3 regions of the Clostridium omnivorum genome follow, and region 1 is predicted to be linked to each of the others. Evidence: riboswitches for the same ligand, from Rfam matches in the RefSeq annotation. Region 1 holds a riboswitch; each other region holds the start of a gene.
What was found. Region 1 has a riboswitch for lysine ahead of bsdE14_RS14235 (aspartate kinase). Riboswitches for the same ligand answer to the same signal wherever they lie in the genome.
Positions count from the first base shown of each region.

Region 2: linked by a shared signal. The riboswitch ahead of bsdE14_RS15145 (APC family permease) and the one ahead of bsdE14_RS14235 (aspartate kinase) in region 1 are both predicted to bind lysine.
Region 3: linked by a shared signal. The riboswitch ahead of bsdE14_RS16650 (transporter substrate-binding domain-containing protein) and the one ahead of bsdE14_RS14235 (aspartate kinase) in region 1 are both predicted to bind lysine.

Region 1 is NZ_BRXR01000001.1:3,024,810-3,035,855, forward strand. It holds gene bsdE14_RS14200 (M3 family oligoendopeptidase) at 1-1,002, shown strand, start outside; gene bsdE14_RS14205 (thioredoxin family protein) at 1,067-1,555, shown strand; gene bsdE14_RS14210 (DUF421 domain-containing protein) at 1,576-2,259, opposite strand; gene bsdE14_RS14215 (DUF4363 family protein) at 2,272-2,643, opposite strand; gene bsdE14_RS14220 (YetF domain-containing protein) at 2,660-3,379, opposite strand; gene bsdE14_RS14225 (DUF4397 domain-containing protein) at 3,527-4,186, opposite strand; gene bsdE14_RS14230 (L,D-transpeptidase family protein) at 4,405-5,100, shown strand; lysine riboswitch at 5,169-5,359, shown strand; gene bsdE14_RS14235 (aspartate kinase) at 5,515-6,714, shown strand; gene lysA (diaminopimelate decarboxylase) at 6,742-8,040, shown strand; gene yidA (sugar-phosphatase) at 8,109-8,927, opposite strand; gene bsdE14_RS14250 (AAA family ATPase) at 9,148-9,714, shown strand; gene bsdE14_RS14255 (peptide chain release factor 3) at 9,887-11,046, shown strand, end outside.
Region 2 is NZ_BRXR01000001.1:3,196,083-3,207,128, forward strand. It holds gene bsdE14_RS15085 (ATP-binding protein) at 1-244, shown strand, start outside; gene bsdE14_RS15090 (GGDEF domain-containing response regulator) at 265-1,158, shown strand; gene ymfI (elongation factor P 5-aminopentanone reductase) at 1,173-1,913, shown strand; gene mntR (transcriptional regulator MntR) at 2,059-2,529, shown strand; gene bsdE14_RS15105 (alpha/beta hydrolase) at 2,596-3,531, opposite strand; gene bsdE14_RS15110 (DUF4097 family beta strand repeat-containing protein) at 3,776-5,062, opposite strand; gene bsdE14_RS15115 (hypothetical protein) at 5,089-5,559, opposite strand; gene bsdE14_RS15120 (TerC family protein) at 5,932-6,648, shown strand; gene bsdE14_RS15125 (hypothetical protein) at 6,710-7,318, shown strand; gene bsdE14_RS15130 (hypothetical protein) at 7,465-7,716, shown strand; gene bsdE14_RS15135 (hypothetical protein) at 7,781-7,990, shown strand; gene bsdE14_RS15140 (YhfC family intramembrane metalloprotease) at 8,067-8,840, opposite strand; lysine riboswitch at 9,118-9,292, shown strand; gene bsdE14_RS15145 (APC family permease) at 9,413-10,771, shown strand; gene bsdE14_RS15150 (glycogen/starch/alpha-glucan phosphorylase) at 10,833-11,046, opposite strand, start outside.
Region 3 is NZ_BRXR01000001.1:3,531,772-3,542,817, reverse strand. It holds gene bsdE14_RS16680 (MFS transporter) at 1-263, opposite strand, end outside; gene bsdE14_RS16675 (FAD-binding oxidoreductase) at 483-1,955, opposite strand; gene bsdE14_RS16670 (MurR/RpiR family transcriptional regulator) at 2,230-2,982, shown strand; gene ybaK (Cys-tRNA(Pro) deacylase) at 3,014-3,484, shown strand; gene bsdE14_RS16660 (amino acid ABC transporter ATP-binding protein) at 3,624-4,367, opposite strand; gene bsdE14_RS16655 (amino acid ABC transporter permease) at 4,386-5,168, opposite strand; gene bsdE14_RS16650 (transporter substrate-binding domain-containing protein) at 5,209-6,042, opposite strand; lysine riboswitch at 6,156-6,337, opposite strand; gene bsdE14_RS16645 (HIT family protein) at 6,625-7,131, shown strand; gene def (peptide deformylase) at 7,233-7,685, opposite strand; gene bsdE14_RS16635 (TetR/AcrR family transcriptional regulator) at 7,820-8,428, opposite strand; gene bsdE14_RS16630 (L-2-amino-thiazoline-4-carboxylic acid hydrolase) at 8,533-9,195, opposite strand; gene bsdE14_RS16625 (metallophosphoesterase family protein) at 9,380-10,216, opposite strand; gene bsdE14_RS16620 (PHP domain-containing protein) at 10,236-10,973, opposite strand; gene bsdE14_RS16615 (serine/threonine-protein kinase) at 11,022-11,046, opposite strand, start outside.

The sequences.
Region 1 (11,046 bases):
GCAGAGAGCCTTGAGGCAATGTTTACAGCTATGAGAGAGAGCTTCCCTGCCTTTAGAAGGTTCTATTTAAAAAAGGCTGAGATACTTGGTCATAAAAACGGTCTGCCATTCTATGATTTATTTGCACCTTCAGGGGAAGCCCATATGAGCTATACCTATGAAGAAGCAAGAGAATTTATTGTAAAGAACTTTGGAACCTTCAGCAAAGCATTAGCTGACTTTGCAGATAATGCTTTTGAAAAAAGGTGGATAGATGCTGAGCCAAGAGAAGGGAAAAGAGGGGGAGCCTTTTGTTCCAATCTGCATTCAATAGGAGAGAGCAGAGTATTATGCAATTTTTCAGGCAGCTTTAGTGATGTAGTTACTATTGCCCATGAGCTTGGGCATGGTTATCATGGAAATTGCCTAAAGGATGAAAGTATTTTAAATAGTGATTACACTATGCCTATAGCTGAAACAGCTTCTATTTTCTGTGAAACTATCGTTAAAAATGCAGTACTAAAAACTGCCACTAAAGAACAAGCTTATTCAGTACTTGAAGAGAGTATTTCTGATGCAGGTCAGGTTATAGTAGATATTTACAGCAGATTTTTATTTGAGAGCGAGCTATTCAAAAGAAGGGAAAGCTCATCCCTTTCAGTAAAGGAATTAAAGGAAATAATGATTAATGCTCAAAAAGAAGCTTATGGAGAGGCACTAGATGAAAATTATCTACATCCTTACATGTGGATTAATAAACCTCACTATTACTATGCTGAGCGCAACTTTTATAACTTTCCATATGCTTTTGGACTTCTATTTTCTAAAGGACTATATGCTGAATACGTAAAAAGGGGCCAGGAATTTGTTAAAGATTATGATAAGCTATTAGCTATGACAGGCAAAATGAGCATTCCAGAGGTTACAGCTATGATGGGAATAGATATTCACAAGGTTGATTTTTGGAGATCTTCTCTAAAACTTATTGAAGAGGATATTGAAAAGTTTATCAGTTTGGTATAGATTTAAAGGTGAGCATACTAAACAATTAATAGTATCAAAATAAGTTGAAAGGATCTGAGTAATAATGATTAATTTAAATGAAGGTCTAAGTTTTCAGCAGTATTTAGAAAAAAATACACCTGAACAAAGGGAAGCTATGCTAAAAGCTTATGATAATACACAGCTTTCAGAAGAAGGTAAGAAATATATTCAAAGTATTGACAAACCATTAAATATGGTGGTGTATTCAGAAGGTTTTTGCCCTGATTGCGTGGTAACTCTTCCTTTTGTAAGAAGAATGGAAGAATTAAATCCAAATATAAAGATGTTCATATTTGGGCGTGAAGGCAATAAAGAAACCTTAGAAGAAATGGTTGGTACAGCAAGAATACCTACAGTATTATGCTTTACTGAAAACATGGAGCCAAAGGGAGCTTATATAGAGGTACCTGAGGATATAAAGGAAATGATGATGGGTTTAAGCCCAGATAAGCAAAAGGAAATAGTAATGGAATACAGAGCTGGTAAGTTTAATAGTTCTATTGAGAAAAATTTAATAAAGATACTTAAATAAATTAACATATAAGAGCAGGACTAAGTGTCCTGCTTTTTTTTAAACACACTTAAATTCCAAGCTGAATCAAGTTCAGCTAAAGTTACTTCATTGTAAATATCTTTAATCCCCTGACTATGAATCTTATTTATAAGCCAAGCCTCGTCCTTTTTTATATGGCTTAGATTTTCAGTGATTATACTTCCGTCCATAACCAGTGGAAGCGTAAGCTGCTCATTTTGAACCTTTATATTTAAATCCTTTAGTGTTACAGGTGTGTTCTCAGCCTTTGGAAAAACAGAGATGGTGCCTTGAGGTTCAAGAATAGCTGTATTTACTTCTGCCACATTGTCATAACCCTTTTCTCTTAGAAGTCCTTGAAGCTGGTTGAGGCTTATGCTGACTTTCTTCAGTGCATCCATATCTATTTCTCCGTTTTTTATAAGTACGGTAGCAGTATGCTCTAAAGCTGGTGTAAGTTTATTAACAAGAGCAAGCCTGGAGGTTAAGACCATTAATATAACCAATGCACCAGAGCCATAAACGGATTTAACAATTACCTTATCAACTAATGGTTCTGCAGCTACATTTGCAAGAATCATAATGGTAGCAATTTCATAGGCAGTCATTTCTGCTAAGGCTTTTTTACTCATAGCTCTAGTACAGAGATAAGTAAAAAAGTAAACTATTAAAACTCTCACACTGTAGGATAAAACATCAATCATAATTACACTCCTTTAAGGACCTGAAAAGGCTTTGGCTACAAGCTTAAGTGATTCTTTTAGAGCCCCCACATATTCAATAGCGCTGTCCTGCTTATTTTCTAATGTTACTTCCAGCTGACCAAAAACAGCTTCAAAATTTGTATATATTTCAGTGGCATTGTTCATTTGAATTATCTTTCTGTACTTATCATGGGTGGCTTTTAAACTTTTCATGTTCCTATCCGCTTGTTTCCAATTCTTATTCTTAATATTCTGTTCTAAGGTAGTCAAATCACTATTCATAGCTTTATATGGAAGTGCCTTTGCAAATACTATCCATAATAATGCAAAGCACACAACCCATATTATTGCTATAATATGTCTCATATCTACTTTGTCAAACATAATATCAGCTCCTAAGCTATTCTATACCGTACATGCCATGTTTTTCATTAGTTGAACTCTTTAGTGACACATATAAATTGTTTGATGAATCAAGCCCAGCATAGAAAACATCCGATATATTCATTATGCCTTGCTTTTTTAACTGTTCTTCTATCCACTGCACTGTAAACTTTGTATCATCAAGATTTTCATTCATCAGCTTTCCATCTATAATAATGTCCTTGCTCAAACCTTTATAATATGTTGTTATTTTCATATCTGAAGGAGTAAGAGGTTGTTTTTCAGACTTTGGAAGCACAGAGAGAATGCCATCAGTTTCTAATATTGCAAATTCAACTTCAGCTGCATTAAATACGCTTTTTTCTCTTAGCAGCATCATAAGTTCATTAATGGTTACTCGGCACTTTTTCATATTTTCTTCAACCATTTGACCTTGTGAAATAAGTACTACAGGCTCAGAGTTTAATACCTTTCTTGCATTAAAGCTTTTTATATGAAGGTAGGAAGAGGCTATAGCAAGCAGTGCAAAAATAATTAAAGCTGCTGCAGAATACGGAAAAGAATTTATGTCTCCCAAGGCAACTACACCTGTTATAGTGCCTGCTGTGATACCAACAGTAAAATCAAAGAAGGTCATTTGTGAAATAAGCTTTCTTCCCATGAGTCTTGTTAACAGTAAAAGTAACAAATACGCACCAATTGTTCTAAGAAATATATTAATAAAGGCAGTCCACATAGTTAATCTCCTCTCTGTAAACAATATTGCCATACTTATTTTCTTATTTTTAAAGATTTATATGCATAAAAAAACCCTGAAGCTAAATTCAGGGTTTTATAAGATGATGTTATGACTAAGTGGCGGTAAGATTTTTAAAATTTAGCATTATACTTTTAAATAAGTATTACCATCTAGAGGAATAAGAGCCTGTAGTGGAGGTGTTTTATCAGCAAGGCCTACAGCATAGAAAGTATAAATGCGATTAGGTCTAAGATGCTGATTTGGTACATAAAGTATTCTTTCATTACTAGAAGTAAGTCTTAGTTCAAAGGAATAGGTGCCAGGGTCAACTCGAATATAGTCAGCTACTTCCTTGTACTGTAGATTTTTAAATAATACCGTCCCATCACTAAGGGTTAAATTTACACTAGGGGTATTTGGTGATAAGTGAACAAATCTAATATAAACTTTACCAGGCTCAGTTGGAATTATTGGTTCTAATATAGGCTGCAGGCTGAGATTTGGAAGAGTTCCAATAGCTGCAATAGTGAATATGGCCTTAGCTGGTATTTCTAAATTGGTATCTATAACAGGATTTTGGGTTGTTCCAGCAGGATAAACCTTTATATTATAATTTCCATTACTAACAGGAAGATAAACTGAAAAGTCTTTATAGGATAATCTTCTAATTATTAATCTGTTGTTTAAGTAAATATCAACTGAAGGAGCACCTGGTGCTGCATGAAGCACTCTCACATAGGAAACTGGAGCAGCTTCTTCTCTGTAGAGTGATTTACAATAATTATAGTATGGGCAATAAAACATGAATATATGTCTCCTTAAAATATTACTTCATTTGTATTATATGAAACATATTTTAGTTGGTAACCATGAAAAAAATTATATCTATACAGCAGATATGTAAGAAATATATTCCATTCAATATTAGAATTAAATAGTGAGTAGAGGTATATACTAAATTCATGTGCTGATTTACTGCAAAGAAGACTATATTTTAGAGCTGCATGAAATTGGGAGGAGGCATGAATTTGAAAAAGTTTCAAAAAACTATTCTAATTTTGCTATTATATACACTTTTATTTTTTATAATTCCTATAAATGTTAAGGCTTCAAATTATAATTATAACGCTGCTAACAAATATGAAATAGTGATTGAGATAGGAGAAAAAAGGCTATTTCTTGTTGATAAGAATACTAAGCAGGTTATAAAAAGCTATAGTATAGCTTGTGGGAAGGTTGATACCCCTTCACCTCTTGGTACATGGACTATTATAAGCAAAGCAGAATGGAGCGGAGGCTTTGGTACAAGATGGCTTGGTTTAAATGTACCTTGGGGACTATATGGAATTCATGGTACTAATAGACCAGGTTCTATAAGCTCTGCTGCTTCTCATGGCTGCATAAGAATGTTCAATAATGATATAGAGGATCTATATAAATACGTAAATGTTGGAACCATAGTGGTTATTCAATGTGAACTCTATGGAGCCTATAATGGAGGCTACAGATATTTAAAACCTGGAGACAGAGGTGCTGATGTGTTAGAAGTTCAACGATTGTTAAAAGCTAAAGGGTACTATTCAGGTAGTATTGACGGTGTTTACGGGGATGGAATGAAAGCTGGTATTATTCAATTTAGAGAAGAAAATAACTTGGAAACAAGCCATGATATAGATTACAAGTTCTATAAGAAAATAGGAATGGATTTATTTGACTAATTTTATGAGGGTTGCATTTAGTTTTCTTTTGTGTTAAACTGTGCTTAATTTAATACGGTATATGAGTAACCTAGGGTAGAGGCGCTGTAATTAATAGTAGCTTTCAAGAGTGGGCACACTAAGAAGGAGAGCAAAAGGAGTTATGGCCGAAGAAATTTTACTTGGCAAAGGAGATTTCTGGCTTTGCATATAATATATGCAGGGCTGTCACTTAGATATTACGGATTAAAGTCTGTATAAGTGGAGAGCTACAAAGGTAACACTAGTTGCATAGTTTTTTATTAATGCAGCAAAGGTGTTCCTTTGCTGCATTTGTTTTTTTATATAGGTTTAATAATATTCATATAAGATTTCAAATGCCCTGCCTAAGGTCGTATTAATGCTAAATATTACTTATGAAAAGGGGAGATTGAAATGTCTGTAATTGTTCAAAAATATGGTGGGAGTTCTGTAGGAACCATAGAAAAGATTAAAAAGGTAGCACAGAGCGTTATAAAAAAGCATGAAGCAGGCAATAGCATGGTGGTAGTAGTATCAGCTATGGGTGATACTACTGATGAATTAATTGCACTTGCAAAGCAGGTAACAGATAACCCTGACAGAAGAGAACTGGATGCTCTTTTATCTACAGGTGAGATGATTTCATCTTCGCTACTGGCTATGGCGCTTAAAGCTATGGGACACGATGCCATCAGCTATTCAGCATATCAAATTGGAATTAAAACCTCAGGTCAATATGGGAAATCATTAATAGACGATATTGATGGAACTAAAATACGAGAAAGGCTACAAGAAGGGAAAATAGTAATAGTTGCTGGTTTCCAAGGAATAAATGATGAGGGTGATATTACAACACTTGGAAGAGGTGGTTCTGACACTACCGCTGTTGCTATAGCTGTAAAGCTAAATGGAAGCTGTGAAATATATACGGATGTAGACGGAATTTATAGCGTTGACCCTAGAAAATATAGTGCAGCAAAGAAGCTTAAAGAAATTGACTATGAGGAAATGCTGGAGCTAGCAAGTCTTGGAGCGCAAGTTATGCATTCTCGTTCCATAGAGCTTGGTCAAAAGTATAGTATTCCTATATACGTTGGATTAAGTAATAGTGATATAGAAGGAACTGTAATTAGGGAGGTAAAGAATATGAACATGGAAAGTAAACCAGTAACAGGACTTGCAACTAGTGATGAAGATGTGGCTATAACAGTACAAAATATTTCTAATGATATAAATGTTTTATCTAATTTATTTGAAGATGTAGCAAGCAAGAGAATAAATATTGATATGATAAGCCAGACTGCACCAGTGAATGGTACTGTAAATATATCTTTTACTATACCTAAAGATGATTTGAAGGAGTGCCTAGATATAGTAAGTCTGTACTCCGAAGGGAAAAATATAATAATTGATGAAGATATAACTAAATTTTCTATAGTGGGAATAGGTATGAAAACTACCTCTGGAGTTGCTGCTAAGATGTTTAAGCTCTTTAGCAGAAATGATATATTAGTTAAAATGATTACTACCTCAGAGATTAGGATAACCTGTGCAATTAGACAAGAGGATAAGCTTAAAGCCATTAATATTATGGCATCAGAGTTTGAACTATAAAATTCAGCTTTTAAGGTGGTGAAGGATATGGAGTTCTTTGGAACAACGGAAGTTATTAATAATAAGCTTTTTATAGGTGGGGTAAATACCGTGGATTTAGTAGCTCAATATGGTACTCCACTATATGTAATTGATGAAACATTAATAAGAAATAAGTGTAAGAGATATTTTAAAGGGTTTAAAGTAAATGAAATGGGAAATAGAGTTGCCTATGCAGGAAAGGCATTTCTTACAATAGCTATGTGTCAAATTATAAATGAAGAAGGCTTATGCCTGGATGTAGTATCAGGTGGAGAGTTATATACTGCAATTAAAAGTTCTTTTCCTTTGGAGAGAGTGTATTTTCATGGAAATAACAAGACACTTGATGAAATAGACATGGGAGTAAAATATGGAGTAGGTAGATTTGTAGTAGATAATTTTTATGAAATAGAGAGAATAAACGAAGTTGCAGAAAAACATAATAAGGTGCAGAGTATTCTACTTAGAATAACCCCAGGCATTGAAGCTCACACCCATGATTATATTAAAACAGGGCAGATAGATTCAAAGTTTGGATTTACTATCTTAAATGACAACGCTTTAGAGGCAGTACGTAAGGCAGCAGCACTTCCAAATATAAATTTAGTAGGACTTCACTGCCATATAGGTTCTCAGATTTTTGAACTTGAGCCCTATGAAGAAGCTGCAGATGTAATGCTTACATTAATGAGCAGCATAAAAAATAAATTGGGGATAGAGCTTGAAGAGCTAGACTTAGGTGGTGGCTTCGGTATTCATTATAGAATGGGTGATAAGCCTAGAAGTATAGAGGAATTTTGTGAAACTATAATAAGAAGGGCAGAATATAAAGCTTTTGAACTCAATATAAAGCTTCCAAGGCTGGTTATCGAACCAGGTAGATCTATTGTTGGAAAAGCTGGTACTACCCTTTACAGCATCGGCTCTATTAAGGACATTCCAGAAGTAAGAAAATATGTGGCTGTGGATGGCGGTATGACAGATAATATAAGGCCAGCGCTTTATAAGGCAGAATATGAATGTGTAATTGCTAATAGAGTTGAAAGCAGTTCCCATGAAAAGGTGACTATATCTGGTAAGTGCTGTGAATCTGGGGATATACTTTTAAGTGATGTGGATATTCCAAGTGTAGAAAGCGGCGATATACTAGCAGTGCTTTCAACAGGAGCTTATGGGTACTCCATGTCAAGCAATTATAATAAAATACCCAGAGCTGCTGTAGTATTAGTGGGAGATGGAAAATCAAGGCTTATATGCAAGAGACAGAGTTATGAAGATTTGATTTCTACAGAATTATCACTTTAAAGAGTTGTGACACGGGGACGTTTCGTTTGGCATACTAGTGTGCCAAGCGAAACGTCCCCGTGTCACGCCTAGCTTACTTTTTCTTCTTCAAGGATAAATTTGTTTATTACTTTTGCAACGCCGTCTTCTTCATTTGTGCATGTAACATAGTCAGCTATTAGTTTAACTTCAGGGAAGGCATTTCCCATTGCTACTCCAAGTCCAGCGTATTTTATCATATCAATATCATTACCTGCATCACCAATACAGATTACTTCTTTATGAGATATACCTAGGTTTTCTGCAAGTAAGCCTACACCAAAACCTTTATTGACCTTCTTATTTAAAAATTCCAAGAAATAAGGAGCGCTTCTAACAACTGTATACTTATCATATACTTCGGAAGGCAGCTGCTCAACTACCTTTGATAGATAATTAGCTTCATCAACGAACATTATCTTAACAACATTTGTATCTAAAGGTATTTTACTAAAATCAGCAACTTCTAGTGGTATTTCATTTATTGTAGCTTCTACCATAGAATATTCATTTATTTCAGTTGTTACGCATTTTGATTCAGTTAAAAAGTGTATGTGGACCTTTAACTTTTTGCTTAGTTCATATAAGTAATTTAGGTCTTCGATATTCATTGGATTATCTGCAATTATTTTACCATCCTTAGTTCTTTGCACTAGTGCGCCGTTATATGCTACAGCGTAATCACCAGCTTCAACTAGATTAAGTTCTTTAAGATATTTTTTTATTCCATTTATAGGTCGGCCGGTTGCCAGTACTACTTTAACGCCTTTTGCCTTTGCTCTTTGAATTGCTTTAAAATTAGCTTTTGAAATTGTTTTATCTTCGCTTAATAGAGTTCCATCCATATCTAAGGCAATTAATTTATACATATCGTAACCTCCATGACATTTTTAAAAAATTCCACTAAAAATATTATAACATTACTGTATAAAAAATAAATGGAAGTAAATTCAATGAAAAGCTATACATAGATGGAAATGAAAAAATATTTTTTAAAAAATCATTCGTGGTTTTGTTGAAAAATTAGACATAAATTGATATAATTTTCTGTGGTTTGATAAATTATTGGATGTGGAGGGTCATGAAAATATGACTACAAGAATAGCAATTCTAGGTGGACCAAGATGTGGTAAAACCACCTTAATACAACAATTATATGTGGACATGAAGATTATGGGATTAAATGTAGGTTGTGCTTCAGAATATAGTACAGACTATTTAAGAGATAAAGGTATGATAGAGAGCATTGCAGAGCAATATGGAATATATTTAGGTCAGCAGAGAATTGAAGATGATTTAGGCATTTTTGATTATGCAATTACTGACTATGCAACCTTTGTACCATATGTTTATGGAAGGTTTATGCTTGGTAGTAAGAAAAGAACGAAAAAAGAGATAGAAATACTAAAGGATCTTTATTATCTTGCCCTTAGGGATATACCTAAGTATGATCATATATTCTTTGTTCCAAGAGAATTTGGATACTCTAAAGATGGAGTTAGGTGGCAGGATGAAGATACAGCAATAAGAGTAGATGAGGCAATTAAGCAATTTTTAGTTGCTGAAAATGTACCTTACACAGTAGTTGAAGGTTCAACAAAGGAAAGAGCAAAGAGAATTATAGAGATTGTAGGACTAGAAAGCAATCTTGAATAAAATATAAAGGTCTAGGAATTTTCCCAGACCTTTAATATTTCTTTTGACATGGAAACATAATAAAGATAAAATCAATAATGGTACACTTTATAGATAAAGAGGGAAATCCAATGTAGATTATTGTAATTTTATATTTATAAATATATTGATTTTATCAAAGGAGAGAAAAACATTGTCAGATTTAAGTAGAGAAATTGAAAAAAGAAGAACCTTTGCTATAATATCTCACCCTGACGCAGGTAAAACAACCTTAACTGAAAAGTTTTTGCTATATGGGGGAGCTATAAGACTTGCTGGTTCTGTAAAGGCGAGAAAAGCAGCAAAGCATGCTGTATCAGACTGGATGGAAATTGAAAAACAAAGAGGTATCTCTGTTACTTCTTCAGTTATGCAGTTTAATTATGATGGATACTGTATAAATATATTAGATACTCCAGGTCACCAAGATTTTAGTGAAGACACTTATAGAACCTTGATGGCTGCAGATAGTGCAGTAATGGTTATTGACGGAGCAAAAGGTGTCGAGGAACAAACAAAGAAGCTTTTCCACGTTTGCAGCTTAAGAGGAATACCAGTATTTACTTTTGTAAATAAGATGGATAGAGAAGCAAGAGACCCTTTTGAACTATTAGAGGAAATTGAAAATGTTCTTGGGATTAAGTCCTATCCAATGAATTGGCCAATAGGCTCAGGAGCGGATTTTAAAGGCGTATATGATAGAGAAAAGAAAGTAATCCAAGCTTTTAATGGAGGAAACCATGGGCAGACCCTAGTAGAATCTGTTGAAGGAAGCATAGAGGATAATGTATTTAAAGATCTTTTAGGTGAATCACTTCATAAGAAGCTTATGGATGATATCGAGCTTCTTGATATAGCTGGAGATGAATTTGATTTAGATAAAGTTAGTTCAGGTGAACTTACCCCAGTATTCTTTGGAAGTGCGCTTACAAACTTTGGGGTGGAGCCATTCCTTGAGGACTTTTTAAAGTTAACTACAGCTCCTCTTTCAAGACAATCAAACATAGGAGAAATTGATGCTTTTTCACCAGAGTTTTCAGCCTTTGTTTTCAAGATACAAGCAAATATGAATCCAGCTCATAGAGATAGAATAGCATTTATGAGAATTTGCTCTGGTGAATTCAAAAAAGGTATGGAAGTGTTCCATGTACAAGGTGGCAACAAGGTTAAGCTAGCACAGCCACAGCAATTTTTGGCTCAAGATAGAGAAATTGTAGAAACAGCTTATGCAGGTGATATTATTGGTGTGTTTGATCCAGGTATATTCAGTATAGGGGATACACTATGTGAAACTTCAAAGAAATTTAAGTTTGA
Region 2 (11,046 bases), 170 kb from region 1:
TAAACCAGACTTAGTAATATTGGATATTATAATGCCCAATAAAGATGGGTGGGAAATATTATCAGAGATGAAAACTAGTACTGCTGCTAAAAATATACCTGTTATTATGGTGTCCGTACTAAATGAAAAGAGCTTGGCTTATAAAATGTATGCAGACGAATATTTAGTTAAACCAATTACTCAAGAAGAACTTTTAAGTGCAGTTAAGAAGGTATTATCAAGGACTAAAGAAATTAAAATATAATATTGGATTGGTGATAATAAATGGGTATTAAGGTTCTTATTGTAGATGACAATAGAGTAAACTTACGCTTACTACAAGAAATACTGGAAGATGAAGGATTTGTAACACAATGCATAAATGAGAGCACCAAAGTAATTGAGGCAGCTATTATATTTAAGCCTGACATAATCCTGCTTGATATAATGATGCCCGTGCTTGATGGGTTCGAAGTGTGTAAATTAATAAAACAGAATTCAGAACTCTATAACATACCCGTAATTATGATAACTGCTAAAACTGAAAGCACTGATTTAAAAAGGGCATTAGAACTTGGTGCTTTTGATTATATAAAAAAGCCTGTGGACGAAATTGAGGTAGTAGCTAGAATTTATTCAGCTTATAATTATAAAACTATAAATGATAAACTAAGAGAAATGGCAATTAGAGATGGTTTAACCGGGTTATATAATCATACATTTTTGCTAGAGCTGTTTCAAGTAGAGTTAGATAAGGCTAAGAGGATAAATAGTAATATTGCTTTTTTAATGATTGATATAGATTACTTTAAAAGTATAAATGATACTTATGGTCATATGATGGGGGATGTGGTAATAAGAGAGATTTCAGCTTTACTTACTGATACAGTTAGAACAGGTGACATTATTGGTAGGTATGGAGGAGAAGAGTTTAGTATAGTCTTAACTGAAGTAACTAATGAACAGGCTTTAGATATTTGTGATAGAATTAGAAAGAATGTAGAACAGCATGTATTTGAAGTGAATGGAAATAGCATTAAAGTTACTGTGAGCATAGGTGTATGTTTAAAGAAGTCACAAAGTACAGCATCTAAGAATGATATAATAAAAATAGCAGATATAGCTTTATATGAAGCAAAGAAAAGTGGTAGAAATAAATGTGAAATGACTATTATATAGAAAGGAGTTACTTAATGAATTTATCGGGGAAGGTGGCATTTGTCACAGGAGCATCTAGAGGAATAGGAAGAAATATAGCATTAGAACTGACTAAAGCCGGAGCAAGTGTGGCTTTAAACTATATAAAAGACGATTTAGCTGCAGAAGAGGCTCTTGAAGAAATTAAAGCTTTAGGAGGCTATGGAATTTTAATAAAGGGTGATGTAAGTAGTTATAGTACCTGCAAAAATGCTATTGATGAAGTAGTGAAGAGTTTTGGTAAAATTGATATTCTAGTGAATAATGCGGGGATATCTATGCTAGGTTTTTTTGCTGATGCTGATGAAGAAATGTGGAATAGGGTAATAGATACAAACTTGAAAAGTGTAATTAACTGCAGTCATGCTGCACTTAATTATATGCTGCAAAAAAAGAGTGGAAGTATTATAAATATATCCTCCATATGGGGCAATGTAGGTGCTTCCTATGAAGTAATATATTCTGCTTCAAAAGGGGCTGTGAATAGTTTTACAAAAGCTCTAGCAAAAGAAATCGCTCCTTCAGGTATACGTGTTAATGCTATAGCCCCAGGGGTTATAAATACAGATATGAATAAGTTTTTGTCTCAGGAGGAAAAAGAACAGTTAATTAATCAAATTCCTATGATGCAATTTGGTGAGGGTGAGGATATAGGCAAACTGGCTGCTTTTCTATCAAGTGATGATTCGAAATATATAACAGGGCAGGTTATCACTGTTGATGGAGGAATGCTTTAAAAAATGTAGTTTTAAATCTAAAATATTCTTTTATAGAAGTTAGGGCTCTAGGCTGTATTTATGGCATAGAGTTTTTATTTTTATACTAATAAATATTCTCTTTTAAACATATAATTTATAAGAGTTTATTAGGGGTTGATATTATATGGGGAGTGAAGATTTTTTTACGTTTAGAGAATACATGAAAAAGGAGTATGACTTATTAACTGCATCTATGGAGGATTATCTTGAAATGATATATAGATTGTCCAGAGATAGCGGGTTTACAAGGATTCACGAGCTAGCTACATCGTTGAATGTACAGCCTCCTTCAGCTACAAAGATGGTTCAAAAACTTGCTGAATTAAAACTTGTAAACTATGAAAAGTATGGCATAATTATATTAACTGAGCAGGGCAAATTGATGGGGAGTACACTACTTGAAAGGCATAATACAATAGAAAGCTTTTTAAAGTTAATTGGAATCTCTCAAGGTGTACTAGAGGAGACTGAAAAAATAGAACACACTATTAGCCCTGAAACCTTAGAGTATCTTAAGGATTTTATTGAATTTATTAAGCAAAACCCACAGTTCATTAGTTCCTTTGATAATTATCGCAAGAATAAGGAAATATAGATAGCAACTATAAGTATTATTTAAATAGTATAAAGCAAAAAAGCTGCCCTCATAAGAAGGACAGCTTTATTTAACATAAGTATCTAAAAATTCATATACTTTTTTTATATAAGTCTGCTTATCTTTAACAAAAGTACCTGCATGAGCTGAAGTAGAACAAATATAAATAGCTTTTGGACCTTTTTTAACATTGTACATATCTTTGCTCATTGAAACTGGAACAATAGTATCCATTTGTCCGTGAATAAACATAATTGGAGTATTTACATCTTTAATAGCATTTATTGGTGATACTTGCTCATAGGCAAAACCAGACCTAAATAAGGAAACCATACTTCCATAAAACAGTAATGTTTTATTTAATATTGGGTTCTTTATATTATATCCTTCCTTTAAGCCTTTTGAAAAAATAGTTGATAAATCAGAGTAGCCGCAATCTGCAATATAAAAAGCAACTTTGTGCTGGTTTTCATTTATTTTAGAATGAAGAAGTGCAGTTGCTGCCCCCATTGATTCTCCATGAACACCTATAATGCCTGGACCATTTTTGTCCCAAACCCAGTTCACAAATGCATCTAAGTCATACTTTTCATAGTAGCCATAGGTTATAGTATCCCCGCCGCTTTCTCCGTGATGACGAGAATCGTAGATAAGAACATTGTAGCCCTTATCTATATACATATCTACATATTTCAATGAACTCCATCTGTTATCCCTAATTCCATGAACTAGAATTACAGTGTTTTTTGTATGTTTAGGATTATAAATATAAGTTCCATTGAGTTTATAGCCATATTTTGATTCAATACTCATATCCTCTTTCAGATAACTATAAAATTTTATATCGTCAAAGGTATATTTATATATATTATACACTGCTGACACGCTGGCAGTTTCTAACTTATAGGATTCTTTGTAAAGTGTATTACCTACATATATGCCCACAGAGTTAACTGCGATAAAAATTATAATAACTATAGACCAAATAATTTTCTTCTTCATATAACCCTCCTTTAATAGAGTGTTTATAATATTATAGCATTTATACTTATTTATTGTAGTGGAAGTATTATGAAAAGTGCTCAAAAGGATATGAAACCTTTATTATTCCCACATAGTAGTATAACATAAAATAGGATAAATATTTTATGTTATTATAAAAATCTTTGATATTAATATTATACAAAAAAGAGAAGCTATGGTTACAAAGCTTCTCTTTTAATAAATTAATAATATTATTTTTTTATTATTTTGTATTAATATTTATACTTCCATTATCATTATTAATATTAAATTCAATATCAGAATTGCCAATGCTGGAATTAACATTACTCTCATTAACAGTCTTTTTTACAGGAAGATCAAAGTCATTTTTTATACTTCCCATTTTTGTATGAAGAATGAATTTCCCTTGCTGCTCTCTAGGAACTCTTAGAGTTACTGAACCAAATTTACTCTCTATGCTTACATTTTTTGATATAATTTGGTTGTTTTCAAAAGTAACACTTCCATTATTATTAGAAAGCTTTACTTTTCCACCAGCATTTTTTAGTTGAATTGTGCCAAACTTGTTTGTAGAAGTAACATCCCCTCCGATAGCTTCTAGGGTTACTTTACCATTTTCTCCGTAAGCCTCTGTACTGTTTTTAACATCCTTTACAGTTATAGAACCAAATTTATTTTCAGTATACAAGGAACCATCTATATTAGTAATATTAATGCTTCCATTTTTGTTTATTACTTTAGTATCTCCTTTTATTGAGTCTACAGCAATTGAGCCAAATTCATTGGTTACTTCAAGTGCTCCTGTAACATTTTTAACTGAAATTGATCCATTCTTATCATAAATAGTTGTTTTTCCAGATACTGAATTAACATCTATTTTTCCAAATTCATTTTTTAAATCTAATGCTATATTTTCTGGTACTCTAATAACTAGATTGATATTTTTCACATTAGCTTTTCCTTTATCTAAAGCGTTGAAATTAGTAGTAATCTTAACTGGATTATTGTCAGTTACTTCAACTAGTGAATTGTAAATTGATTTTGCATAGTCTACATCATTGGTGTTAAGCTTGATTTCAGCATCCAGTTCTATATTATTGCTAGAGCTTTTGCCAACCTCAATTGTACCAAATTGATTTTCAACAACTAGCGTATTTTTGCCATTAGCATTAATTGTTAAGTTCTTCTTGAAGCTTTCCTCATACCTGTAATTGTTTATTGAAAAAGGTATACCTGAGAAATTTATGTGACTATTAATTTTAGTTAATGTAAAAGCTCCTGTACAGTACAAGATAATTAAAATGATAGCAAATATACTAAAACCATCAAATCTAATTTTTGAATCTTCACCTTTTACTATTACTCCGCTTAAAAGTAATTCAATACCTAATAAAATTATTGCTATTGGCCACCAGCTAAGTACTTGTGTTACTGTTATTATTCCTGAGGTTCTTGCTATAAAGAAAGCTGAACCAAGAACTATAAGTAAAAGTCCCAGAGTAAGGGTACCTACTCTCCATCTTCTCATTCTTTAACCCCCTATTTACATAATTATTAATATTTTTTACTTCCTAGTAATAATTTAATCCCTAAAGCAACAAAGATTAATGAAACTAAACCTGTTTGAAGATAATTTCTTACGTTCCAGCTTATTAATGTGTCAAGAATAGGAAATACAATTTTATCAATTAAAGCTATACATCCAACAGCAATTAAAATGATTCCTAAAAATTTGCTAGTATTTTGCGACGAATTACTTTTAGAGTTAAGCCAAGTTATAATATCAAGATCTTTATCTTCAGGCGGTATTTCAGATTTTGCCTTTTCTCTTACGTCAAACATTGCATAAAACCATATGATTGGTATAATAATCCCAAAGAATCCTATGTGTAGCCAATCATTTAAAAAAATAGTTAAAAAGAAAAGCGCCATTATTTGGATTCCCTGTTTTTGAAGCCCCAAGTACATATGTCCAGCCCCTGGTAAAATTGAAAAAAACATTGCAGTTGATTTTTGATTTCTCACTAAAAACATCCCCTTTATTAATTAACTGATTATGTAATAATTGTATTACACAATCCTTAAGAAAAAGTACAATAAAATCTTAAGAAAGTCTTAACAAAAATCTCAAATTAATGAATTATGTTAATGTTTTATCAGTGACTTAATAATATCATATCTCATTTTTTTGCACATTTAAACACTTTGTGTAAAATTTTAATAATTTTGGAATATAAATAATATGTAATAGATTACTCACATATAATGAATAACGCAGGAAGGTTTTACTCTATGGTTAATGATGGTAATAAAGCTGGACAGGTTTGTTAAAAAAAGATAAAATAATCATAGTTAGATGCGTTTAAGCTTATAAGAGTATAGTAAAGGTGGGGGAAAATGGATAATTTAGCTGCATTCATCATAGGTGCTCTTCAAATAACACTGCTAGATCTTACTTTGTGTGGGGATAATATCGGAGTAATTGCTTTAGCAACTAGAAATCTTTCTGATAAATTTGCTAAAAAGGCAAGTTTTTTTGGAATTATGGGGGCTATACTGCTAAGAATTATTTTTGCATGCGCTATTACTCTAATTTTAAATATACAGTGGATTCCGATAAAATTACTTGGTGGTCTGCTGCTTGTTAAAATTACTTGGGATTTCATAAAACCTCAGGAGGAGCCCTTGCACAGAAGTGAGGTTGATTCCGCAAGTAGATTTTGGGATGCAGTTAAGGTTATTATAATAGCAGATATAAGTATGAGCCTAGATAATGTGCTAGCTATAGCTGGAGCTGCTAATGGAAATGTATTACTTATAGTATTTGGTATATTGCTTAATGTACCTATAATATTCTTTGGAAGTCAGTTTGTGGCAAATCTAATGAAAAGGCATCCTATAGTTATTTATGTGGGTGGAGCAATATTAGCTCATACTTCTTTTAATATGATCTTAGAAGATAATTTAACAAAAAGGTTTTTAGTTTTACCACAAAGTTTTAATGTGATTTTTCCACTTATCATGGCAATTCTAGTGCTTTTGTATGGCTATATATATTTAAATTTTATGCAAAAAACACAAAAGATAAAAGCTAAAAGAAAACATATTTCTTGAAATAACATATTTCTTATATTAATTTTAATATTATATATAAGAAATAGGTTTGGAGGAAAAGATGGGGAAAAGGAATATGGATAATATTGATAAAGATAATTTGTGCAGTAATGATGCTTCAAATACTAGGCCCAATGAAAACTGTGCTAATGATGATATAAACCGTAGTGATGCTGAAAGTGAGTTTCAGGAACCATTTATAATTGAAGAGAGTGTGAAACAAATAAATCAGGGTAAAAAGCAACCACAGGAAAGTGTACCCATCGAGAAAGCTAGTACTGCTAATCAAACACAACAAGCTCAGCAAGCACAACCAAGTCAGAATACAATAAATGATAATATAAGTAGTGCTGCCAATCTTCTTGAAAATCTTAATACTATAAAGGAAGATATTATAAAGCTTCCATTAAATCCTGCAGAAAAGGATTATATGGATGTATATGTATTTCCTCTATTGAATGTCTTACTTGATCTAAGCACTACTTCTTTAAATCTATCGAGTACAACCTCAAAATTGGCAGTATCCTATGTGACCACTCCGAAGATTTCTAAGCTAAAAGATACAGAACATATGGTATATGATATAAATGATAAATGTGAAGATGTATACAAAGTATTAAAGCAGAGAATTAATTTTGTTTTAAAGTGCATAGATAAATGTGAAAAGTAATCCTTTTGATTTCGTCAATGGGATTATTTTTTTATTTAAAATAATTATTATGTAAAAGAATATGATTAAATTACTTTGTTTTCACAAATAATATCAATAGGGTGCTTACAGTTTGCACAATATTTCCACTGAAAGGAGAAAGGAAAATGACACAATATTATATGCAATGTGGTCATACAGCAAGCTCCTATGATGAAAACAATAATCCAATTTGTGCACTTTGTACTGGTTCTCATGATGGATATAACCAAGTTTTTCATCCAAGATGGGAAGGACGACAAGCTCAGTGTATTTATTGTGATAACACTACTGAAAGCAGTGTAGATCTACCATATTTTGCATATCAGCCACAACAAAATGCAGATAGTTATTACTGCGGATGCAAAGATTGGATGTAAAAAAATTTTAATTAATGTTCCAAAATCCCCTCTATGAGAATATAAATAATAAGGAGGGGGTTTTATGGATTCCTTTTATAGAGAAGATATATCTAATTTTATTCACAGTAAATGTAGAGTAACTGAAGAGGAACTTTTAGAAAAGTTTAAAGATTTAACCTTAGAGGAATTAAGAAAAGAATTGTATATATTAGAGTTTATTGTGGATAAACCAGAAATATATTATATTGACGGAAAGTATATAAGCAAGCACTGCAAGCACCTAGAAACATAATGTATAAATATAGACACAGTATAATTAGTATTTAAGCACTAATTATACTGTGTCTTAGTTTTTGTTATTATTTATTTTAAGTGTTTAAATTCTTAAAAATCTCTTTGGACTTTACAATAAATATAAGCATTGCTATAGAGAATATTGCAAAGAAGCCTTCAACAAACCATATATTATTAAGTATATGTACTTGAGCAAGGCCCGCCGGGAAGTCCATTACTGCATGTGCTATAATTGCAATTAATAGATATATAGGCTTTTTAGACTTTACTGAATAGATCACTATTAAAGAAAAACCTAAGTGAGCTATTATAGCAAACAATCTTTCAAATGCACCTAAAGAAGTTAAAGCAGGAGTGGCGCTTATGAGAGAGCTTTTTATTGCAGCAATTGTTGCTGCAGGTGCTTTACCACTCAATGTTTTTTCAAAAAGCCCAGCGTTGATGAGTTTTGCATAAAAAATATAAGTTAAGTTACCAAAGCATGCCAGTAATATGGCCTCTATACCTCCGTGACCAATTCCAAATGCTATACCATCCTTCCACTCTGTTTCTTTCTTCATAAATAGTTTCATTATAATATATCTTCCAACCTCTTCAAAAACACCAGCAGCTAATGCGCCATAAATAGCAAATAGTAGAGGCGCAGTTATCAAATTGTTATTCATTACAAACACATGCATGAGTTTTTCTAAGATTTGTGAAAAAACTATAAAGGTTAGTACGCCAAGTATAACTGGTTTAACGGATATCTTATCTTTTAATTTGAAAAAGATAAATAAACCAATTGGAAATAGCAAGGAAAAGATAGCTGCAAAGGCCATCATATAGATGACAGAATTACTTACCATTGTATTTTACCCCCCAAAAAATTAATAACATTATATTTTTACCTATATTTAAAGCTTATAAAGTATAATTCCTTTTTATGTATTTAAACTATGTTATGATAATTATACTATAAAATATTAGAAGTATGTGAATGTATAAAATAATTTTTATATTGATACATATGCTAAGAAATGTATAAAAAATACATGATTTTCTGTTTTATGCATAAATATTTAATTAACCCTTGACTAAACTAAAGTTCTAGTGCATAATAATAAACGAAAAGAATGAGTAAATAACCAAGGTAGAGGTGCGATACTTATTAGTACTGTTGTGAAGTTAAGCGCGTTGAAGCAGCAGGAAAGGAAATATCGCCGAAGCGTACAGTAAATGCTTTAATACTGTATAGCTGGTTTTGCATAGAATATGTGCATAACTGTCACAAGTTTTCTTGTGGAGAGCTATCATTCAAATAGATTTAGGTCGTTTGTTTTTAATGCGATTTAAAGCCTTGAGTGTACGCGCTCAAGGCTTTTTTATACTCTCGCTGGTAATTTACTTATCGGAAAAAACTGATAAGGAGGACGTAACTATGGAACAAAATACAAAATTAAAGAAGGATATAGGGCTTGTAATTGCCACAGCTCTAGTAGCTGGAAATATGATGGGATCGGGTATATTTATGTTGCCTGCAACTTTGGCGGACAAGTCAGGACCAGGAGCAACTATGTTTGCATGGATAGTTACAGCGCTTGGGTCAATATTTTTAGCATTATCCTTTGCTAGACTAGGAACAAAGGTACCAAAGACTGGAGGACCTTATGAATACTCAAAGCTTGCCTTCGGAGATTTCATGGGTTTTATGAGTGCATGGTTATATTGGAATGGATCATGGATAGGTAATGCTGCAGTAGTAATAGCAGTATCTAGTTATGCAGGAAAGCTAATACCTGCCATAGGAAATAGCCAATTAGGAGCATTTTTATTTGCGTCAATAGTACTATGGATATTCACTATAATAAACATATTTGGAGTTAGAAAAGCAGGTAAGATTCAGACAACAATAACATTCTTTGAATTAGGACTATTTTTATTATTTATAATTGTAGCTGCACTACACTTCAATGTATCAAACTTATTACCACTATTCCCTGCTGAAAAAGGACTAGGCACAATGCCAAGTGCTGCTACTTCAACACTTTGGGCATTTGTTGGTCTTGAAAGCGCATCTATAGCAGCAGGTGAAATTAAGAATCCTGAAAAGAACGTAGCAAAGAGTACTATCATCGGAATCATAATTGTTGCTGTTATGTATATGGCAATTAATTTCTTTGCAATGGGTGCAATGCCAAATGGAGCACTTGCTAAGAGCAGCGCACCATTAGCAGATATTTTATCTCAATATTTTGGTTCTGGAATTACAAACTTTATAACTATTGGTGCTGTAATCAGTATTCTAGGAACTACAGTTGGATGGCTTCTATCTACAGCTCGTGTAGCATATGCAGCAGGAAAGGATGGAATGTTCCCTGAATTCTTTGCAAAGGTTCATCCAAAATATAATACACCTTATGTAGCTATAATTATAGGATCTGTATTAGTTAATGTACTTTTATTATTGAACTATAATAAAACCACAAATGCAGCTTTTAACTTTATAATACTATTAGCAACACTATCTTTCTTGCCAATATATGCAATGACTTCGGCAGCAGATATGATACTAATAGTTAAAAAGGAAAAGAATTTCAACTTGTGGAATTTTATAAAGAATTCTTTTATACCACTTGTAGGATTTCTATATGCATGCTGGACAATCTATGGTTCAGGTGCAGAAACAGTAATGTATGGATTCCTTCTAATGCTAGCTGGGGTACCATTCTATATTTATATGACCTTAAAGAATAAAGAGAGATGTGATTCAATAAGAAATTTTGATAAGATTGCTTAATAGTAATTTTGAATAAATTGTTAAAAAGGACTACCTCATTTTTTGTGAGATAGTCCTTTTATTATAGAATTATTTCCTGAGTATTCCAAATCTCCTTTGAATATTCACGTATAGTGTTATCACTGGAGAAGATACCCGATTTAGCGATGTTTGCTATACACATTTGCTGCCATTTATCCTTTTGTTTATAGTAGCTGTCTATTTGATTCTGAGCTTTTACATAGGAGTCAAAATCTTTAAGTACAAAATATTCGTCGTTGTTGTAAATTAAATTG
Region 3 (11,046 bases), 510 kb from region 1:
CCTGCTGCTGTTCCAAAAAGTGAAATAGCTATTAACCATTTTGCAGAGAATTTATCAGCTATCAATCCACTTGGGAAGTAACCAATTACCCATACAATTCCTAGTACAGAATAAATAGAATTCAATTGAGGTAAAGTCATATTAAAGACCTGCAAAAGAGTTTCTTGATAATTTGTTTTTAAATAAATTATAGGATAAATTGCCCCTGCTGCTAAAACAATTAGCATGAATTGAAAATACCTTTTAAAATTATCATTTTTCATAAATTTGCCCCTTTCATTTATTAGGATTATTTTTAATTATTACTCAAGCCAAGTTTATAATTGCAATAAATTAGTAAAACAAATGAAGTATAGTCTTAAAGGACAGATTAGTTAAGATTTTAAGATTTGATTTAACACTTGTAGAAATAAAAGATTATTTGAGTTGTTCATTATTTAATTAACTATTTGCGCAAATAGTATTTAACTTTTAACTAATTTTTATTTTTGATATTTTATTCCTTCTTCTTGAGGAAATATTGTTCCAAAGTTCATGATACCCTTTGGATCAAAGGCTTCTTTTAGTTTTTCTAGCATATAGTATGCTGTACCATGTTCTTCTTTTGTCCACTGATTACGATACTTTCCTATTCCATGGTGATGACACATCGATCCACCAAGCTTTAAGGTTTCTTCTACAATGATAGTTTGTATTGGATGGTGATAAATTCTCATTTCATCTTCTGGTGCACAATTTATATCATAATTATAAACAAAATACATATTAGTTCCATTTATATAACTGTGAGATGAATGCCCGCCTAACATAGTTAAGTCATTTGCACGGGAGAATTCATTTCTAATTCTATTAATAACATTGTAATAAATTTGCGGTATCACTTCCCAATTAGCTGAAATTTCGGTAGTGAATCCATCATGCTTATCATTATCAATCATTCCTTGGACTTCATCATCGATATCTTGCTGTGACCAATTAAGGTGATTAAACCAATCTTCAATGAGTTTGCTGTCCACTTGTTCAACAATACCATCTTTGTATTTTTCAACTGCTTCTTCTATTCCACTAGATATAGCCTCTACCATGCCTTTATTACCTTCTGCCATGAATATCAAAACGCATTTACCTTTGTAAAAATGATAGAAGTGTTGTCTTGCATCTTCCTCTGAGTAAGTACGAGCAACAGATGGGCGATATCCATTCACCATAACTTCCCTTAATACCTTAATCCCGGTATCAATATCTTTTACAAGGTATCCATAAAACCTATTATTTTCAGGGAAAAACTTGAATATTTTAACTGTGACTTCAGTTATATAACATAAGGTTCCTTCGTTACCTATAACAATATGTCTTATATCTGGTCCTCCAGCACGTCTAGGAACATTTTTAATTCTTGCAACATGTCCATCTGGGAATATGCATTCAAGACCTACTACCATATCCTCAATTCCACCATATAGAGTGGAGAATTGTCCTATACTTCTAGTTGCTACTAGTCCACCATATTGAGCCACTGGTTTTGATTGTGGGGAATGACCAGCTGTATATCCTATTTTTCTAAGCTCATCCTCTAATACTTGCAGTGGTACACCTGCCTGTACTGTTGCTTCCATATTATAAGGGTCTATTTTTATGATCTTATTAAGATTTTTACCATCGATGACAATGGCTATTTCCTTCCAGTTCTCTAAACCGCCTTCAGTTGCTGTTTTACCACTTCTAGGAATTACGTTGATACCGTTTTCATTACAGTAAACCAAAAGCTTTCTTACCTCTACTACAGATTTTGGATATACAATTGCTGTAGGCACTGGAACATCTAATACCTTTTTAGCCTTTGCGTATTTTTTATATCTGTCCGCTGCTGCATCATATAAATCATCATAATTTGTATTGATTTGCTCTTCTAACAACATGTTTTTTAAATCAACTAATACTTTTTCTTTATCCATCTATATTCCTCCTACCTTTTTTTGCTTAATTTCTTCTACAATTTTAGAATACTATTTATATGGACAAGAGTCAATATTTTTTCGGAAAATTTTTTATTTTTTTATTATTTTCATTACTTATTCGGAAAATTTTCCACATCGCTATATTGTAATCATTCTCATTTTAATTTATCTATAGGGTTTACTAACACTTTTACAAGTGCTAAAATCAAAATACAAGTAACTGTTTTTTACTTAGTAAAATAAGGAGTAGATATATAATCTATTAAAAACTATGATAAATGTGAATATAAACAAACTGAATCCATTAGAAATGCAAATTTATGAAAAGCTTCAGGCTTTTTCAAAGGATAATCCACCAATTACAATTAACCAGGCTGCTGAAGTCTGTGAGTGTTCAGTATCTAAAATCTCTAAATTTGTAAAAAAGTTAGGTTTTAATAATTATAAGCAGTATATAGACTTTTTGTATGGAAAAGAAATAGTTCATAAGAAGCCATATGAAGAACTGGAAAGATTAAAGAAATTTATTGATGATTTTGACGAAGCAATAGTTGATGAATTTATAGAAATTATGAATTCTCACGAAAAAATAGTGTTTTTTGGCTACGGGCCATCCTTTATTTGTACACAATATTTCGAATACAAATTGCGCATGGCTACAAATAAATTTGTTATTGCTGTACAAGATGAAATTTCTGCTGAAAATCTGCTTGATGAAAATAGCCTTCTTGTTATTTTTTCTGCAACTGGAAAGTTCAGATCCTTCGAAGAAATTCATAACTTTTCTAAAGAGAAGAAAAATGATATTTTATTAATCGTTGAGGAATATAATGCTGAATTGCTTTCAAGTTTTGATAAAATATTTTGGCTTTCAAAATATCCCCAACCTGAGGATTTAAAGCCTTATGAAAAGTCAAGAACTGTTTTTTTCATTTTTATTGAGGAAGTTATCCAAAGAATTATTTCTAACAATAAACAAGAGAAAATTAATCAGCAAAATCAGCTTGAAGCTGAAAAGGAATAAAAATTATTGTTAACTACAGTCGAGGTATACTATGGAATACAAAACAAATGTAATGAGATTACTAGATAAAGCAAAACTACAATATAAAAGTCACAGCTATGCTGCTACAGATGCAATAAGCGGTGTTGAAGTAGCAGCGGCGCTAAACCAAAACCCTGCTCAGGTTTTTAAAACCCTAGTGACAGTAGCAAAGTCAAAAAAGTATTATGTTTTTTTAATACCTGTTGCTGAAGAGCTGGATTTAAAAAAGGCAGCAAACTCAGTTAATGAAAAATCCATAGAGATGTTAAAATCTAAAGATCTGCTTTCTATCACGGGCTATGTACACGGAGGCTGCTCACCTATAGGTATGAAAAAGTGCCTTACTACAACAATACATGAGACAGCAGCTAAGTTTAATACTATAATTTTCAGTGCTGGTAAAATTGGATATCAGGTTGAAATGAGCCTCGAAGAACTAAAAAAAATTATAAGCTTTTCCTTAGATGATATTACTGTTTAAGCTATCCTAACTGAGCATTTATAGCTTCAGTAGAAAGAAAAAATCCATAGACTAAACTTATATTTGAACTGCTCTATGTCTAAATAACAAGGAGCAGTTTAAATTTCTTTAACCTATGGATTTATATTTTTTATGAGTTTTAGTTATCTCTCTGTAATGTTCGTTTTAAAAATTCTCTAGTACGTTCTTGAGTTGGATTATTGAAGATTTGCTCTGGACTTCCTTCTTCTGCAATAACTCCTTTGTCCATAAATACTACACGATCTGACACTTCTTTAGCAAATCCCATTTCGTGAGTTACTATAAGCATAGTAAGGCCACTTTCAGCTAACTCTTTCATAACCTTCAGAACTTCTCCAACCATCTCAGGATCAAGGGCAGATGTTGGTTCATCAAAAAGCATAACATCTGGTTCCATTGAAAGAGCTCTTGCTATAGCCACACGCTGCTTCTGACCACCTGAAAGTTGTCTTGGCTTTGCATTAATAAACTTATCCATTCCAACAACCTTTAAATATTTCATAGCAACTTTTTCAGCTTCTTCCCTGGAACGTTTTAAAACCTTCATTTGGCCTACAACACAGTTGCTTAATACATTGTGATTGTTAAACAAGTTGAATTGTTGAAACACCATACCCAATTTTGTACGATATGCATAGATATCATGTTTATCATCTAAAATATTTTCTCCGTTATAAATAATTTGGCCACCGCTTGGCTTCTCTAAAAGGTTAACACAGCGAAGAAGAGTGGATTTACCTGATCCAGAGGAACCTATTATACATACTACTTCACCTTTATTTACTGAAAAATCTATGTCTTTTAAAACTTCATGAGCTCCAAAGGATTTGCTTAAATGTTGAATATCAATTACTTTTTCCATACTTTCTCCTCCTTCCCGTTAACAAGCTAGTCCATCATTATTATTCGTTCTGCGAAGAGCATCCTCAGCAGTTTCTACTTGCATTTGATTGCCACACATAATGTAATTATCTGGGCCATCTAATTTTCTTTCAATATAACGAAGAATTCTCGTAATTGTAAAGGTCATAACAAAATATATTACGCAAGCAACGAAGAATGTTTCAAAGTATCTGAAGTTATTTCCTGAAACTGATTTTGTTTGGAAATATAATTCTGTTACAGAGATTACGTTAAGTACTGAGGTATCTTTTATATTAATTACAAATTCATTACCGGTTGCAGGTAAAATATTACGAATTACCTGTGGTAATATAACACTTGTCATAGTTTGAATATGCCTCATACCTATAGCCTCAGCTGCTTCAAATTGTCCTTTATCGATTGAAACAATACCGCCACGAACAATTTCTGACATATACGCTCCAGTATTAATCGAAACAATAAAGAGTGCTGCATATACCTTGTTCATATCTATTCCGAAGGCTAAAGCTGATCCATAATAAATTACCATAGCTTGTACAATCATTGGTGTTCCTCGGAATATTTCTATATATATAGACAGAATAAGATTAACAAGCTTAAATATAATTTTTTTAACCCCTCGCTCAGGAAGAGGAATAGTACGTACTACTCCTACTAATAATCCTATGCAAGTACCTAATATAGTACCAATCAAAGAAATATATAGTGTCATTCCAGCTCCACGAAGGAACATTTGCCAGTTATTTTGTACAATTTTTACTACCCAATCAAAGCTCATCTTTATCCTCCTTAGTATGCAGCACTTAATTTAAATTAAACTATTTAGCTGCTGGCTGGTTCTTTATAGCATTATCCATTATAGCTTTACGGTCTTGTTCTGATATTCCGCTTAAGGTTTTATTAATTTTTGCTGTTAGATCACTGCCCTTTTTAACACCTACAGCAATTGCAGTATCATCATCGGAAGTAGTGAATCCAGTTTTAAATTCAACCATTTTAAAGGCTGAATTAGCAGTTTCAGCACTAACGCCTTCAGGACGCTCTGAAACATATCCATCTATCATTCCTGATTGAAGAGCAACTCTCATTGCTGGGAAGTTGTCCATTGCTGGCTGCTTAGCTACCCCTTGTATCTGATCTATTACTGAATAGTGGAAAGTATTTAATTGAGCAGTTACCTTTGCTCCCTTGAAATCCTGAATAGAAGTAGCTCCGTCATATTTTCCACCCTTTTTAACAACCATTACTAAATTTGATTTATAATAGTTATCTGAAAAATCAATTGTTGCTTTACGCTCTGCTGTTGGAGACATACCTGCTATAATTGCATCAATTTTTCCTGAAGTTAATGCAGGTACAAGACCATCCCATTCAGTTTTAACAACTACTAATTCTTTTCCTAAATCCTTAGCAATTTTCTTTGCTATTTCTATATCATATCCTCCTGCATACTCTGAGCTTCCCTCAATTTTAACTGCTCCATTGGAATCATCCTTTTGAGTCCAGTTGAAAGGTGCATATCCAGCTTCAAGACCTACTTTAAAAGTTCCACCCTTTACTTCTTTATTTGTACCATTGCCTTTTCCACATCCTGTAAACAGCATAACTGCTGATAAAAATACTGCTATTAATACTGATATTTTTCTATTCATAATTCTTATCTCCTTATTTTTTGAATTTTTAGATATTTTTTTGCGCAAAAAAGACCTGAGGCAAGCTCAGGTCGTAAATATACAAAGTTACTCCTAATCCCCCTTCTTTCCCAATATGAGATAGCACAACTCAATAAACCGGGCAGTCTATTGAGACAGTCCTGCAGTTCTTAACTGCAGACCCAGCATGTAATACTGAGAATATTACAAACTTCGGCGATATTTCCTTCTCCTTAGCATCTTAGCTTCTCATACTCCACTAAAGACTGTTAAACACCGCGCCTCTACCTCACTTGCAAAAGTGAGGTCTTATTAAATTATGTTTTTAGTCTACAACAGGATTTTACCTTTGTCAACCTTGTAATTTGTCTTTTTTACAAAAGTAAACAATTACATTAAAATTTTTTTAATATTTTTTGACTATTGTAATATAAATTACTCTCAATAAATGGTAGGTTAAGTATATCAAATTTGTATACTTCAAATTTGCAAAAATACACCCAAATTGTAGGTTTACAAAATATAACATTTCTATTATAGTAGGATATGTATTGATTAATACGGTAAAAAGGTGGGGTTACTTTGTACGTTAAGCAATTATCCAAAGGCGAAAAAGAAGCACTAAAACAAAGATTCAAAAAAATAAAAGAGCTGCAGGAAAAAGGTATATGTTTTTCCTGCTATAATTTCGAAACAGGAGATATTTTCCCTGATGATGGTTTAGTTTTTTATGAGGATGAGAAGGTAAGATGTTTATTTGAAAAATACCCAAAAGCAACTGGACATACGATTATAGTAGCAAAGGAACATTATGAAGATATTTCTGAAATGCCACTTGAATTAGGAATACATATATTAAAAATATCAGATGCAATAATTAAACTCCATAAAGAAGTTTTAGGTGCAGAAAAGGTATATATGTGCACAATATGCGACGGTAAAAGAAATCATTTGCATTTTCAGCTTTTGCCTAGACTAAAAGGCGATACCATAGGCTTTGGAAACTTTGCCAAAGAAGAAGGTCTTCTTATGGATTATGATGAAACAGTAGAAGTATATAAACAGAGATTAAAAGGATTTAAACTATAGGGCAGTATATTTAAAAAAGTCATTTACATGTGAAAAATACAACAAGCTTATTCTACTGCTCAATGCATTTAGCAGTAGAATAGCCTTTTAGTATTATAGTATTACTTTAAAAATTCAGTAACTAAATCAGTAAAAAGAATGCCCTCTAAATGGTCTATTTCATGACAAAAGCATTTTGCTAAATCTCCTGTACCTGTTAAAGTAATTTCCTCTCCGTTTTCATTTAGGGCCTGTATTGTTACCTTTGCAGGTCTAGTAAGCTTTCCCCAAGTGTTTGGAATACTTAAACAGCCTTCTACAACTTCTTGTGTTCCTTCTTGATTAATGATTCTTGGGTTTACTAATTTTATTAGTCCTTGTCCCATATCTATTACAACTAGCCTCTTCAATATGCCTACTTGTGGACCTGCTAGTCCTCCGCCATTTTCTGTATTATACATAGTATCAGCCATATCATTTAAAATCTGTCTTATCCTATCATCAACAACTTCCACTACTCTGCTCTTTTTTCTTAATATTTCATCATCCTGCAATCTTATTTGTCTCAATGCCATTTAAATTACACCTCTTCTTTATTTTATATATATTCAACATAATAAAAACAGCAATACTTTCTATAATTTTATTGCTGTTTTACGTTTTTTTAAACTATCGTAGAAATACAAATCTTCAAAAATAAAAATTATATCTACTTATCCAGTTTATGCTTTTCTAAAAACGGAGGAATACTCTCCGCGAAAAAGTCATTAAATATCTTAATAAAATTTTCCTGTTCTTCAGGCAAAACACTCAATGACTGCTGTATAGCTACTCCATCAAGGGCTGCAATCAATATTGAAATAACTGATCTTCTAAGCTTTTCATTTTCTACTCCAAAGGAACTATAATAAAGCTCTGCAGACTTTCTTATTATATTTTCATAATTTGTTTTGGACTTTTCCTTCATGTCGCCATTCTTTGAAAGTATATCACTCATAAGCATTATATGTAATTTTTGCTCTTCAATTTTTGACAAACGCTGTGCAACTTCACTTTTAATCTGTGCTTCAAGTTCTTCTTGAGTTTTGGTTTTAGCTTCCTTAACTTCGGTGATTTTATATATAAAATGCACTGAATGATTTATTACATCATATAGTAATTCTTCTTTATTTTTATAGTAATGATAAATTGTTCCTGTTGTCACTCCAGCCCTCTCAGCTATTTCACGTACTGTTGCTTCTTCAACGCTTTTTTCACTTACTACTTTTATAGCAGCTTCTATAACCTTATCCTTTTTTACATATGATTTTTTTACCATTTTACATTTCCTCGTACTTTTTAAAGAATTTTTAATACTAATTATTTTCCAATAAAGATTATAACACTTTTTATACTATAAAAAAACTATTGAGCATAAACTAGTTACTTTCTATATTCAAAGCCCTTTTCAGGTGCCCATTCACAACTTCCCCTCATATGATATCTGCAGTTGCAGCAACTATCACCATCCCCTAAGGTTTTAGTACGTTCAAAACCGCTGCCCATATAGTGTGAAAAAAGGTAGTCCATTCTACAAATAGCTGGGTACATGCCAAGAGCATCAAAGTCTTTACTTAGCTTTAGCATTGCACATTCTGTTATATCAATTTCAAATGTATTATCATCTATCTCCCTATACGCAATTTTCCAATCATAGGGGTGAAGCTTATTTTCCTTCATCCTTTGCTCATGCCTTGCTGCACTTCTACGAAACCCGCCTAAGTATGCTTCAACTGACATAGACAGAACCCAGCTTGGGATTATCGTAACTAAGCATTCATTCATTTTCCATATTTCTTTGCACGCCTCATCACTGCTTAATCCAAGTTCCATAAAGCTTTTATACCAAGATATATAAGCAGGGCAAAATTCATAGTTAAAGGCAAATATGCTGTTGCCTATATCTGGAACCTTAGGTAAAATGCTATTCAATATTCTCATAGACTTTTGCTTAAAATCTTTCCAAAATGCTTCTCCATATTTATTAACAATATACTTTTTTGACCTATGCATAGTAACCATATATACTAACCTTTTAAGGTTCATTGATTGCCACCCCCTAATATAAATATCCTACCTAAAACTTAGGAAAAATCTTTTCTTTATAGATTTTCATTCAGGCTTTCCTCTAGCACTAAATTAGAAGATATATCAGTATATTTTACCATAATTATACATGTGTTACAAACTATATAATAGCAATAGAGGCAGTTACTCAGAACTGCCCCAATTAGTACTTATCCATTGTAAATTCATCTAAAAGCTTACCATCAAATCCAATTGCTGACACTTTTAATCCACTGTTCTCAATATCCACAGCTACAAAATGATATTTAGCTTTAGGACCTTCTATAACTCCCTTTTTATCCTTGTATTTATCTTTAAGCTTCTCTCCTGCTCCTCCGGTTATTATCTGATAAACGCTTCCACATTTTCTTCTTGAATAATTATGCTCATGGCCTGAAAATACTATATCTACATTGCAATTCTCAACTATGTTCCAAAAGGCATCCCTATCCCTTTGATTTAAATCAAGACAGTGTCCCATATGAGCTCCTGTTGGAAATGCAGGAGAGTGAACAAAAACTATTTTATTCTTCATTGGCTTTGAAGCTGTATCCTGAAGCCAGTTCAGCTGTCTCTCTCCAATCCTGTTTAATTCTCCATAGTGAAAGGAATTAAGTACTATAAATCTTGTGTTTCCATAATCTGAGTAATACACAGTATTGTTGTAACCCTGAAGGCAATTATGTGGGAGCACATCATTATAAATACTCTTAAATATTTTTTCATAGCTGTCATCTGCAGGCTCATTATTCACTTCATGATTTCCTATCACAGGGAGCAGAGCTATGCCAGGATAACATATATCTATTAAAGCTCTCAGTCTTTGAAGCTGCTCCATATATATATCCATGTCGCTGCTGCCTCCTACATTGTCTCCTCCGAGCATAATAAAATCAGGCTCTGGCCTAAGTCTCTTGCTCTCCTTTAGTAACCTTGACAGTACCTTCTCATTTATACCATTTTCTTTCCCTTTAGAATCACTGAAAATTAAAAATCTCATTATTTCACCACCAAAAATACTAATAGTAAGGAATCCATCTATATAAACATCTGGTTTGCGCACCAGCACCAAGCACCAAGGCTCCAGAATTTACAAGAAACCTTTGAAGTTCTAATGAATTAAGATATGGCTCTCCAATAATACAGTGCTTTTCATCTCTAATCTTGTTGGTATGAAAGTCTGAGCCTCCAGTATAAAAAGAAAATTTATTTAATGCTGTTTCTATAAAAAATTTAGTTGAATCCTCGCTACTAAGGCAGTATCTTGCTTCTATTCCGTCAAAGGGCATAGCTAAAAGCTCTGGCAAGTTTTTTTCTGAAATGCGAACAGGATGAGCAAGCACCACAGCAGCTCCAAATAGCCTTAAAAAATGGATTCCTTCGTAAACTGAAAGATGATTATTACTGTTTCTGCCTCTAAGGCTACCAATGATTTTTCTAGCTTCCACAGCCTTATGATTTTTTACAAGTGTTATAATCTGCTGAAAATTATAGCTTTCATAGCTCCTATCCCTAAAATATCCTAACACATGAATGCTTTCACCGTTATACCTAGTAGATAGCTCAACAGCAGGAATTACTGAGATACCATACTTATTGCCTGCTTCTGCAGCTTCATTTATGGCTGATACTGAATTGTGATCCGCGATAGCAATAGTATCAACCTGTCTGTCTTTTGCTAGTAAAATTATTTCTTCTGGGCTTAGTGCACCATCCGATGCAGTGGAATGTATATGAAGATCCCCTTTTGAAAACATCTCTACCTCCTGCGCTTATCTTGGCAAGCAGCACTTAAAAATGTTACTTTAGCTCATTTTTTTATAATTAATT